DNA from 2 places in the Marinomonas rhizomae genome. Region 1 is predicted to be linked to the other one. Evidence: predicted binding sites of a transcription regulator. Region 1 holds the regulator's gene; the other holds the start of a gene.
The links. Region 1 encodes sigma-54, which starts transcription at its own class of promoters, with help from an activator protein. Its sites were predicted from a motif close to TGGCACNNNNNTTGCTNT; they were not measured.
Positions count from the first base shown of each region.

Region 2: KDW99_RS04600 (ammonium transporter) is a predicted target of sigma-54. The motif match lies at 2,269-2,286, and genes of this name have one in related genera.

Region 1 is NZ_CP073343.1:1,954,282-1,960,129, forward strand. It holds gene yjgA (ribosome biogenesis factor YjgA) at 1-494, opposite strand, end outside; gene mgtE (magnesium transporter) at 501-1,853, opposite strand; gene KDW99_RS09205 (HPr family phosphocarrier protein) at 1,861-2,130, opposite strand; gene ptsN (PTS IIA-like nitrogen regulatory protein PtsN) at 2,140-2,589, opposite strand; gene KDW99_RS09215 (RNA polymerase factor sigma-54) at 2,607-4,076, opposite strand; gene lptB (LPS export ABC transporter ATP-binding protein) at 4,155-4,880, opposite strand; gene lptA (lipopolysaccharide transport periplasmic protein LptA) at 4,881-5,408, opposite strand; gene lptC (LPS export ABC transporter periplasmic protein LptC) at 5,392-5,848, opposite strand, start outside.
Region 2 is NZ_CP073343.1:998,257-1,004,104, forward strand. It holds gene KDW99_RS04590 (fumarylacetoacetate hydrolase family protein) at 1-373, shown strand, start outside; gene KDW99_RS04595 (DTW domain-containing protein) at 363-863, opposite strand; gene KDW99_RS04600 (ammonium transporter) at 943-2,154, opposite strand; gene KDW99_RS04605 (cold-shock protein) at 2,608-2,820, shown strand; gene KDW99_RS04610 (glutathione S-transferase) at 2,935-3,609, shown strand; gene KDW99_RS04615 (outer membrane protein assembly factor BamD) at 3,617-4,459, opposite strand; gene rluD (23S rRNA pseudouridine(1911/1915/1917) synthase RluD) at 4,620-5,603, shown strand; gene pgeF (peptidoglycan editing factor PgeF) at 5,661-5,848, shown strand, end outside.

The DNA.
Region 1 (5,848 bases):
AAGCGGAAAAGCTTTTTACGGTTTGTTGTGTTTCCTTCTTGAGACACTTCTTTTTGAGATTGACGAATGAGCTGTCTAAGAAGTTGTATGTCTTCAATTTGAGGGTTTTCCTCTAAATATTGAGACAGTTCTTCTTTGCTGTTTTCACCGATTAGTGCATCTCGTTTTATCTCAAGCTGATGAAATAGCTTGTTGTAAGCTGCAGAGGTGGAATCAAACAATGCTACGCGATGCGCTATGGCTTCGTGGTCTTCTGTGCGCATCACCTTGCCGATGTATTGCAGGTGTCTTCTCATGGCTTCGTGTTTTTTGATTCGGCCAGCTTCAACGAATGCTTCGCGCAATGTGTCAGACATTTCTACTTTTTTAAGTTGGTTTTTGCTTAAGGCAAGTAGTTTTTTACCAAGATCTTGCAGGGCTTCCATTTCACGCTTGATCTGGGTTTTGCTCTTAGGGATTTCGTCTTCGTTTTCATATTGATCAAAGTCTGTCATGGGAACCTATATTAGAAAAATAGTAGCGAGACCAAGGAAGGATAAGAATCCAACCACGTCGGTCACGGTAGTCAAAATTACGCTGCCTGCAAGGGCAGGGTCGATGCCAATTTTTTTCAGCAAAATCGGCAGAAGTGTACCAGTGGTGGCTGCAAATAGCAGATTTATTATGATAGCTCCCGCAATGATATAGGCAATCTTGATGTTGTCAAACCAAAGTGCGGTGAGAGCGGCAATAACGGTTGCCCAAAGTAGGCCGTTAATGAGCCCAACAATAAGTTCTCTGTTGAGTAGCCAACGGGTATTGGTGGAACCAATTTGGTTGAGTGCGATACCCCGAATGACCAGAGTGAGCACTTGTGATCCGGCAATGCCGCCCATGCTGGCAACAATGGGCATGAGTATGGCGAGTGCGACAACTTGGTCCAGAGTGTCTTGGAATAAACCTATTACATACGATGCGGTGAAGGCTGTTATTAGGTTTATGCCAAGCCACACTGCACGTCGCTTGGTGGTTTTCATGATAGGGGCGAAGGTATCTTCGTCATCATCAAGACCCGCCATGCTTAACATGGAGTGTTCGGCTTCATCACGGATAACGTCAACAACGTCATCGATGGTAATACGACCAAGTAACTTTTTTGTTTTTCCATCAATGACGGGGGCAGAAACCAAGTCCATCTTTTCAAAAAGTTGTGCTACTTCACTGGCTTGGGTTTCTGCGTCAATGACGGTGAATTCTGTTTCCATGATATCGCGCACTGTGGCGTTGATGTCAGAGACTAATAGTGTGGTCAGGGGCAAGGTGCCTAGCAAGCGATCAGAGCGGCTGACAACAAGTAGACTGTCTGTCATGTCTGGTAGGGAGTTGTGTCTGCGTAAGTAGCGAAACACCAGGTCGACGGTGATATTCGGACGTATGGTGATGGTGTCCGTGTTCATCAAGCCGCCGGCAGAATCTTCCGAGTAGCTTAATAGTGCTTCAACTCTTGTTCTGTCTTGCGTCGTCATGGACGCAAGCACTTCTTTTACTATTTTTTCTGGTAAATGTTGTAGTAAATCGGCAAGGTCATCGCTTTCAAAATGTTCGGATACGGCGATTAATCGCTCTGTATCCATGTTTTTCATGAATTGTACGCCAATATCTTCGCTCAGATATTGCAGTACTTCGCCTTCATTTTTGGCTTCAATTAGCTCCCAAAGAAGCTTACGTTCTTTGGGAGGGGAGGACTCTAATAGGCGAGCAACGTCCTGAGCTGGCAAAGCGCCGTTAAGTAAATAACGGATTTGCATGGTGGCACCAGATTCGAGCGATTCGGTGACCGTTTGCAGGTGGTTAAGCGTGTTTTGCTCTGACATTGATTCCTTACTCGTCTTCACCAAAACGATTGTTAATTAATTCTATCACCGCTTTAATTGCGTCGTTTTCATCTTCACCGTTGGTTTTGACACGAATTTCAGTGCCTTTGCCAGCGGCCAGCATCATCATGGCCATAATGCTTTTTCCATCAACATTGCGGCCTTCTTTTTCTATGGTGATGTCGCAAGAGAAACGAGAGGTTGTTTCAACCAGCTTGCCCGCTGCGCGAGCATGCAAGCCCAGTTTGTTTATGATTGTGACGGACTCTTCCTGCATGCTTATTTCCTATATTAATGAGTCAAATATATTGAATAGTTCTTCGCTGCTTTGTGCCGCACGTAATTTATCCAGTGATTCTGGAGATTGTGCTAACTCAGCGATTTGAGCCAATGTAGAAAGGTGTTGATCGCATTCTTGAGGTGGCACAATCAGCGCAAATATTAGGTCGACCGCTCGTTTATCGATAGAGTCAAAATCAATTGGAGTTTGCAGTGACATGACAACGATAGCTGTGTGGTTTGCCGACTCTAGACGACAATGCGGAATAGCAATGCCATTACCAATGCCTGTACTGCCTAGTTTTTCTCGGCCAAGTAGTGCGTCATAGATTTCTTCGTTGTTGCAATGAAGGCGGTTGGAAGCGACTTCAGCAAGGCTCTCAAGGACGCGTTTCTTACTAACAATGTCTTGTTTTGCGAGAACAAGTTCTGCTTTTAATAATGATTTCAAGGACATGATAAAATGGTATCCGTTTAGATCAGTCGTTTTCGTTCATTGGAAGGAGGGATGTTCATCGCCTCTCGATATTTGGCTACAGTACGTCGCGCAACCTGTATGCCTTGGTCTGCTAAAATAGCCGCTAGCTTGTTATCACTTAATGGCTTTTTCGCTGGTTCATCTGACACAAGCTTCTTAATCATAGCTCGTATTGCGGTAGAAGAACATTCTCCTCCAGAGGCGGTATTCACGTGGCTGGAGAAAAAATATTTAAGCTCAAAAATACCTTTTGGTGTGTGCATGTATTTTTGCGTCGTCACCCGTGAAATGGTTGACTCATGCATACCCACTTCTTCTGCAACATCATGAAGCACCATGGGTTTCATGGCTTCTTCACCGAGTTCGAAGAAATCAATTTGTCGACTTACAATGCAGCTGGCCACTTTCAATAATGTTTCGTTGCGGCTCTGCAAGCTCTTCATGAACCATTTTGCTTCTTGAAGAGAGGTTTTGATGTAAGTGGCGTCTTCTGTAGTTGCCGCTGTGCTCGCCATCGCAGAATAGGTTTCATTGATTTTGATTGGCGGTAGGGCGTCGTTGTTTAGCTCAACTTGCCATACACCATGACGCTTTTTCACTGAAACATCAGGAATGACGTAATCTGTATCATCTGCGTCGATCACTGAACCTGGGCGCGGGTTAAGCTGTTGAATCAAGTTGACGACTTCTTTTAGCGCTTCGTCTTTTAGTTTCGTTTTGCGGCTCAGTTGTGCGAAATCTCGATTACCTAATAGTGGTAGGTAATGGTCAATAAGGTTGTATGTGCTTTTATAAAGCGGATGACTCTGGAAGGCTTCTAATTGTACTAGAAGGCAGTCGCGTAGGTCGATTGAGCATACGCCAACAGGGTCGAAGCGTTGCAGTCTATGTTGCACAGCAATGACTTCTTCTATTTCTAGGTCTTCTAATTCGATGCCAAGGGACTCACAAATGTCATCGGTAGAAATGCTTAAGTAGCCATCAGGTTGAACGCATTCAATAATGGCATAAGCAATTTCAATGTCACGGTCTGACATGTGAGTTAAGTTCAATTGCCAAATTAGATGGTCTTGGATACTTTCAGCTGGAGCGTTGCGACTTTCGAAGTCTCCGTCACCTTCATAACTATTGTGATCACTGACAGCGGCAGAACTTTGATAGGTGTCATCCCAGTTACTATCGATAGATAGTTCTTCGGGGATGCTTTCAGTCCACTCTGATTCAACGCGTGCTTCTTCGTTGTTATCGACGGTTGTCTCAGGGGCACTTTTGGATTCTATGCTGGCTGGTATTTCGTTATGCAGTTGTTCGTCGTCGTCTAGCTCAAGCAGCGGGTTAGATTCAAGGAATTCGTGTATTTCTTGTTTTAAATCCAACGTAGAAAGCTGCAGCAAGCGAATAGCCTGTTGCAGTTGAGGCGTCATTGTCAGCTGTTGGCCGAGCTTTAATTGTAAAGACTGCTTCATAGAGCAACTCTTTCTTCTAATTGAATGAATTGGAATGAGTTGTGCATACTACTCCCTTTCTACAGCAATGATAAGGGGTTACAGACGGAAGTCGTCACCTAAATAGACCTTTTTGACTTGTTCATTGTTAATGACGGTATTGGCGTCACCGGATGCAATAATGTAACCATTGCCAACAATGTAAGCTTTGTCACAGATGTCTAGAGTCTCTCTGACATTATGGTCGGTAATTAGAACGCCGATTCCACTCTCTTGGAGGTGTTTAATAATGTGCTTTATATCTCCGACCGAAATCGGGTCTACGCCAGCAAAGGGTTCATCAAGTAAGATGAATTTTGGGTTCATCGCAACGGCTCTGGCTATTTCTACTCTGCGTCTTTCTCCGCCTGATAATGCCATGCCTAGGTTGGTGCGAATATGAGTAATGTGAAACTCTTCAAGAAGTTCTTCCAGTCGCTCATTTTGTTGTGTTTTTGTTAGTTCTTTGCGTGTTTCTAAGATGGCTAGAATGTTGTCTTCAACGGTCATCTTACGAAAAATTGATGCTTCTTGTGGAAGGTAGCCGATGCCTTTTTGCGCACGTGTATGCATAGCATCGCCAGTCACATCGACACCGTCAATAAAAACGCCACCCGCATCATTTGTCACCATGCCTACGATCATATAAAAACATGTTGTTTTGCCTGCGCCATTTGGGCCTAGTAACCCAACAGCTTCGCCAGATTCAACCGAGATAGATACATCCTTTACGACTTGGCGTTTTTTGTAGCTTTTTGCAAGGTGTTTTGCTTCTAATAGTGCCATCTATTTTTTCGTCTCAGGTGCTGGTTCGTTTTGTGGCGCTTGTGGTTGTAGTGTCATTGATACGCGCCCTGAATCTTTTTTCTCGGCACTGAAGGTGCCATCTTGGATCATATAGAGTATGTAGTCTGCCGTGATGGAGTTTTGCATTCGACTTAGGTAGCCATTCCCCATGATTTCTAGCTTTGATTCGCTGGTTAAATAACGAATTTCATTGCCTTTACTGATGACAATGTTCCCGCTCCAATCTACTTGCTGACTGAATTTTGCTGGACTGCCACTCGCTTCTAGGCTGTTGAATTTTCGTGTTTGAGGGTCTGTCGATACTTTAAGGTATTGTGCTTGTATCTCAATAGAGCCTTGTTTGACGAAAACGTTGCCTTTGTAAATTGCTTCACCCGAATTTTGATCGAATGACGCTTCGTTGGCTTGTATTTCTAATGGCTTATTAAGGTCATCAGGTAGGGCATATGCGTATTGGCCAATAAGGGCTGAAGTGAGCAACGCACCGATGTTAATGAATTGTTTCATATTTTCCTCGTACAGACCCTGTCATCACGACTTCTTCTGAATTTATATAGGTTGTGATTTCGCCAGCAGAGGTCTCTCCTTGTGTGGAGATGAGTGTCGCATTTCCATAGCTGGTTAATGATTTGTCATTGTCTAAGTAATGTATGTTATCTGCACTGAGCTTTATATCTTCCGACTGGAGGTATTTTTTAGTCGCTCTAGCATTTTCTGTTAATAGAATATCATTACTTCCATCTTCAATAACCCCTTTATCTGCTTTTGCGTTCCAATGACCTGATTTTGAGTAGCGTTCGACACTAGGGGTTTCTAAAAGTGTTCTGGATTTTGCAATGTAATGAAGGGTTTGTTCAGCATCCAGTGTTTCAATAAGTGTTCCGTCATTATCAAACTCTTTTACTTTGACCTTGGTGATGAAATAGTCAGGTGAGCTACTGAGTGAA
Region 2 (5,848 bases), 960 kb from region 1:
CTTGGATATGACGCGTCGTGACCTTCAGGCGCAGGCGAAAAAGAAAGGGCGTCCTTGGGAAGTTGGCAAGTCATTTGATGAGTCCGCACCAATTAGTCCTATTTCATTAAAAACAGATTTGCTTGCAGGTAATGTTGCAAAAGCGGAGATCGGTTTAAAAGTGAATGGTGACCTTAAGCAAATTAGTAGTGTGGCCAATTTAACCTGGTCAATTGAAGAGGTTATTTGCAAACTGTCAGAGGTATTTGAATTGCGGCCTGGTGATTTAATCATGACAGGGACGCCTGAAAATGTAGGGGTTGTTGTTGCTGATGATGAGATGCTGGCTTGGGTTGAGCATTTGGGTGAGATAAGAATAAGTGTTACTGATTAAATTCAATAAATTTATTGAATATGGTGGATGCTGCTGGATGTTTATATTCGTTTAATAGTTGAGTTGCAACTTCAGCAGTGCAAAGGCCGATATTTTTTTGATTACGACGTTTTGTGTATATAGATGTCACGCCCTGAATTTCATAGTGTTTAAACTTATGTAGATAGGGCGATTTATTGTATATTTTCTGAGCCTGTTGCCAAGTTCCATCAATTATAATGATGTTGTTGATTGACTGCGAAATATCCTCACAGAATCTTTGTTGTTCGTTTTTACATAGGTAAATGAGTAATGTGTTACTAGGAGATAGATTTAAGATATCTATGCTTGGTGAAACTCTGGACCATACGACGACTTCACACTCATCATTCAGTACCTCTTTTACTAGCTTTCCTGTACCTGAAGGCTTTTTGAGTTCTTCGCTATGGGTGAGTAACCAGATTTTCATTAGAGTCTTCGCTATTGATAAATAGGCAATTATACCCTTCATTAAAATGAACTAGAATATGAAAAAGCCTGATGGCGGTGCAGTAAACAATGAACCGCCATCAGGCCCAACAAAAGTAGTGTTATTCTTTGCCAATAGAGCCAATTTTATGAATTGATAAATCAGCGCCGTTGAATTCATCCTCTTCACTGAGACGTAAACCACTTACAGACTTAACTATTCCATAAACAATAAACCCACTCAGCGCTGCTATCACAACTCCCCCTAGGCTTCCTAAGAGCTGAGAGAGGAAGCTAACGCCACCTAGTCCACCAAGTGATTCAGATCCGAAAATCCCTGCGGCAATGCCTCCCCAGGCCCCACAAACACCATGAAGTGGCCAAACACCAAGAACATCATCTGTGTTTTTGAATTTTTGTTGAACAACAGTAAAGAGAGTGGTGAATATAGCACCGGCAAATGCGCCTGTGACTAATGCGCCAATAGGATGCATGATGTCTGAACCTGCGCAGATAGCGACTAAGCCTGCTAATGGGCCGTTATGGATAAAGCCTGGGTCATTTTTACCAAACAGCATGGCCGCAATAATGCCGCCGACCATGGCCATTAAAGAGTTTACAGCGACTAAGCCACTTACCCCTTCTAGCGTTTGTGCGGACATAACGTTAAAGCCAAACCAGCCTATGCAAAGAATCCAGGCGCCTAATGCCAAAAATGGGATGTTTGATGGTGCGAAAGCAACTAGCTTTCCATGCTTAAAGCGGCCGCGACGAGTGCCAAGTAATACTATGGCTGCTAGCGCAACCCACCCACCAAAAGCATGAACGACAACAGAGCCTGCAAAATCATGAAAAGGGGCGCCATAATGTTTGGTTAGCCAATCTTGAAGACCGTAATTGCCATTCCATACAATGCCTTCAAAAAGTGGGTAGGCAATACCAACAATTACCGCTGCGGAAATCAGCATAGGATAAAACTTAGCACGCTCAGCGACGCCACCTGAAATGATGGCGGGTATCGCAGCGGCAAAGGTCATGAGGAAGAAAAACTTCACTAGGCTATAACCGTGCTCTTGCGATAGTACGGCGGCGCTATCAAAAAAATTGACTCCATAAGCGATTTGATAGCCAATAAAAAAATAAACGAGCGCTGAAATAGCAAAATCCGTCATTATTTTGACTAACGCATTTACTTGGTTTTTATGTCTTACTGTCCCAACTTCTAAAAAAGCAAACCCAGCATGCATGGCGAACACCATTATGGCGCCAAGTAATATAAAAAGGGTGTTTGAACTGGAAACTAGCATTTCTACTGCACTGTTTGTGGATGTCACACGTGGCTCCTAACGTTTGTCTTTGCACCGAAAAGGTTTGCTATCATCCATAGTTGCTCTTTTTTGGGGCTTAATTGGTGTTTTGGATTAATGAATTTAAAGCTTAATCTGCTTTAAGCAATTATTGTTCCATTTATGCCATTATTTGGTGCCTTTTGGTGTCATGGATTATTTATGCACCGTTTTGGTGGAGGATTAATGTGGGTTATGGTTTTCACTTAATAGAATGGAGTTGGCTAATATTTCATCTAGGTGTTATTACTTTTTTTAACAATACTTGTTTTTAGTCTACTTTCTATTTTGCTATTAACGACTTATTATCAATTAGTTAGTGTGTTTTTAAGATTATTATTGGCTTAAAACGCTTAACGTTAGGGAATTACTCAAAGCTAAGTTGCTTTTAGTGTAGTTAAAAGATTGCTCATTTAAGAGCAACATAAAAATGAGGTTGTTATGTCAGGTCAGTTAGTATCAGGTATTGTAAAATGGTTTAACGATGAAAAAGGCTTTGGTTTTATCGAGCGTGAAGGTGGAGCAGATGTTTTTGTTCATTTTCGTTCTATAAATGGAACGGGCCGTCGTACTCTGCAAGAAGGTCAAAAAGTAACATTTGAAGTAACTCAAGGGCAAAAAGGTCCTCAAGCTGAGAATGTTACTCCAGCTTAATTGAGCTTTTAATCGGTCAAAAACCATGCGTGTGAACCTCTTACTTTGTATAAGATGTTTATTAAAAGGCATGGTTTTTTTATGCTTGTGATTTTTTAGAAAAAGGAGGTTGTTTTGTTACCTGTTCTGTATTCGTTCAGACGCTGTCCTTATGCAATTAGGTCTAGATATATGATTGCCTTATTGGGTGTGCCTGTACATTTACGTGAGGTGGTTTTGAGGTCTAAGCCTTCTGAGTTGCTGTCATTAGGCGGACGATCCAGTGTGCCTCAGCTTGTTGATATTGATGGGACGAGGTATCCAGAAAGTCTTGATATCATTTTCTGGGCGCTTACCAGCTCTGATTACAAGAAAGCCGTAAATGAGCTATGGCCATCGAATAGTATTCGAAGAAATCGAATGAAGGCTTGGATAACTTATAATGATCACTTTTTCAAATACTGGTTAGATCGTTATAAGTACGCAGATCGATATCCTGAATACAGTGAAGACTACTATCGTGATAAAGGTGAGGTCTTTTTGTCTCGTTTGGATAAGCGTTTAAGCGAAAGGAACTTTTTATTTGGAGACAAGATGAGTTTGGCTGATATTGCTGTTTTTCCGTTCATACGTCAGTTTGCAGCGGTTAATCAGAAATGGTTTGATGCATCTCAATATAATAATGTTAAGCGTTGGTTGGTTAGTTTTGTAAATTCGGAAATATTTAATTCAGTGGTCATGGTAAAGTATCCAGCCTGGCAAGCAGGGCAAGAAAATACTCTTTACCCTGCAAACCAATATGCCAATTAGATACGGCTTATTCGATGAGCCCAAACGTTACCCAATATAAAAATCCTGGATCGGCATCACTTGGTAATTTAAGTTTGATGAATTTTCCCTGATCATCGATATGTAGTGTGTTTGGGAAGTTTTGTTTTAACACTGCAAGATTAGTCTGCGCTAAATCTGGTTCATTCAAATCCTTGTAAGATTGAATGCTAATAGCTAGGGCTTCCTCAACAGATCGTGTACTTGGATAGTGTTGAATAACCTCTTGGCTACGACGTAGGGCAGAAAGTGGCGCTTTCCTTTTTAAATAATAATGCGCCACTTGTAGTTCATGACGAGCCACCATTTCGCGTAAATAATACATTCGTGCTTTTGCATCCGGAGCGTATGTACTTTTCGGAAAGCGAGACGTGAAATCAGCGAGCTCATTAAAGGCTTTAGTTAGCTCTTTTGAGTCTCTTTCGCTTGGGTCTAGACCCAGGTAGCGAGACATTAAGCTCTCTGCGCCTTTGTAGGTTGATAAAGCACGCATATAATAAGCGTAATCAATTGAGTCATGCTCTGGGTGATTTTTGATAAAGCGTTCAGCAGACGCATGAGCGGCAATGAAATCACTTGCCTCCATTTGCGCGTAAATTAGATCTAATTCTGCGCGAATACTAAATTCGCCAAACGGATATCGAGAATCTAAATCTTTAAGGTGCTTAATGGCTGTCGTGGGAAGGTTTTCTTCCAGAGCTTGTTGAGCTTTGTCGTAATAGACGCGTTCTGGAAGGTCTGGTTCCTGTACTTGTTTGCTTGAACAAGCAACAATGAATAAAGAAAAACTTACTATTCCAGAGAATCGGAGCAACGAGTGATGAAATCCCATGTATAATCAAAACCTTGATATGGTAGTAGATAAGCCTTAATCGGCATTTTGTAGCGTTATATTGCGAAAGATGATGAAGTGCAAGGCGCTACACGTTTTTTCACATTCAAGCCCAATGATAAAATTATTGAGCTGAAAACAACAGATTAAAGTACATTGTATGGCAGAGCGCATAGTAAAAGAAGCCCAAGTTCCGTTCGATTTGGGTGGTAACCGTTTCGATCAGATCGCAACAGAATTGTTTAGCGACTATTCCCGTTCACGAATTCAAGGCTGGATTAAAGAAGGAGCCTTGAAAGTTGATGGAAAAATCACTAAGCCAAAAGAGAAATTATTTGGTGGTGAAGTGGTGACATTAGACATCGTGATCGAGGCTCAAGAAGAGCATGAAGCACAAGAAATGGACCTTGATGTTGTTTATGAAGATAACGACATTATGATTATTAATAAGCCGGCGGGCTTGGTTGTTCACCCTGCTGTGGGTAACCGAGATGGCACCCTGATGAACGCAATTCTTCATCATGCACCAGAGACGGCTCATATTCCGCGCGCGGGTATTGTGCATCGCCTGGATAAAGAAACAACAGGTCTAATGGTGGTTGCCAAGACGTTGGCCGCACAAACCGATCTTGTGACTCAGCTGCAAGAGCGCAGCATGGGGCGTGAGTATGAAGCAATCTCTATTGGTGTAATGACTGGCGGTGGTGTAGTGGATGAGCCAATTGGCCGCCACCCACATAACCGCCAAAAGCAAGCGGTAGAGCCTGTAAACGGTAAAGATGCAGTCACACATTATCGTTTGGTTGAGCGTTTCAAAAACCATACACATATCCGTTTAAAACTAGAAACTGGACGAACGCACCAAATTCGCGTTCATATGGCGTTTATTCAATATCCATTGGTAGGCGATCCTCAATATGGTGGACGCTTGAAAATGCCAAAAGCGTGTTCTCCAGAGTTACAAGAGGAATTGCGTCACTTCCGTCGTCAGGCGTTGCATGCCAAGAAGTTAGAGCTTTCTCATCCTATTTCGGGTGAATGGATGGAATGGGAAATTGATTTGCCAGCTGATATGAAGAAATTATTGGATGCACTTAAAAAGGATACGGTAGAGTCTGGTAGTAATGACTCTGAGTATTTTTAATTAAATTGTATGTTTAGAGGCAGCTTTGGCTGCCTTTTTTTATTTTTGGAGATAGTTATGTCTTCTAACGCCTCTTCTTATATTTGTCCTAGTTGGCCTGCGCCATCATCCGTTCGTGCTTATGTTTCTACTCGTATTGGAGGTGTAAGCGGCGCCCCGTTTGATGGGCTTAATTTAGGTCTCCATGTTCAGGATGATCCCCTTGCTGTGATGCAAAATCGTCAACTCTTTGCATCACGTGTAGG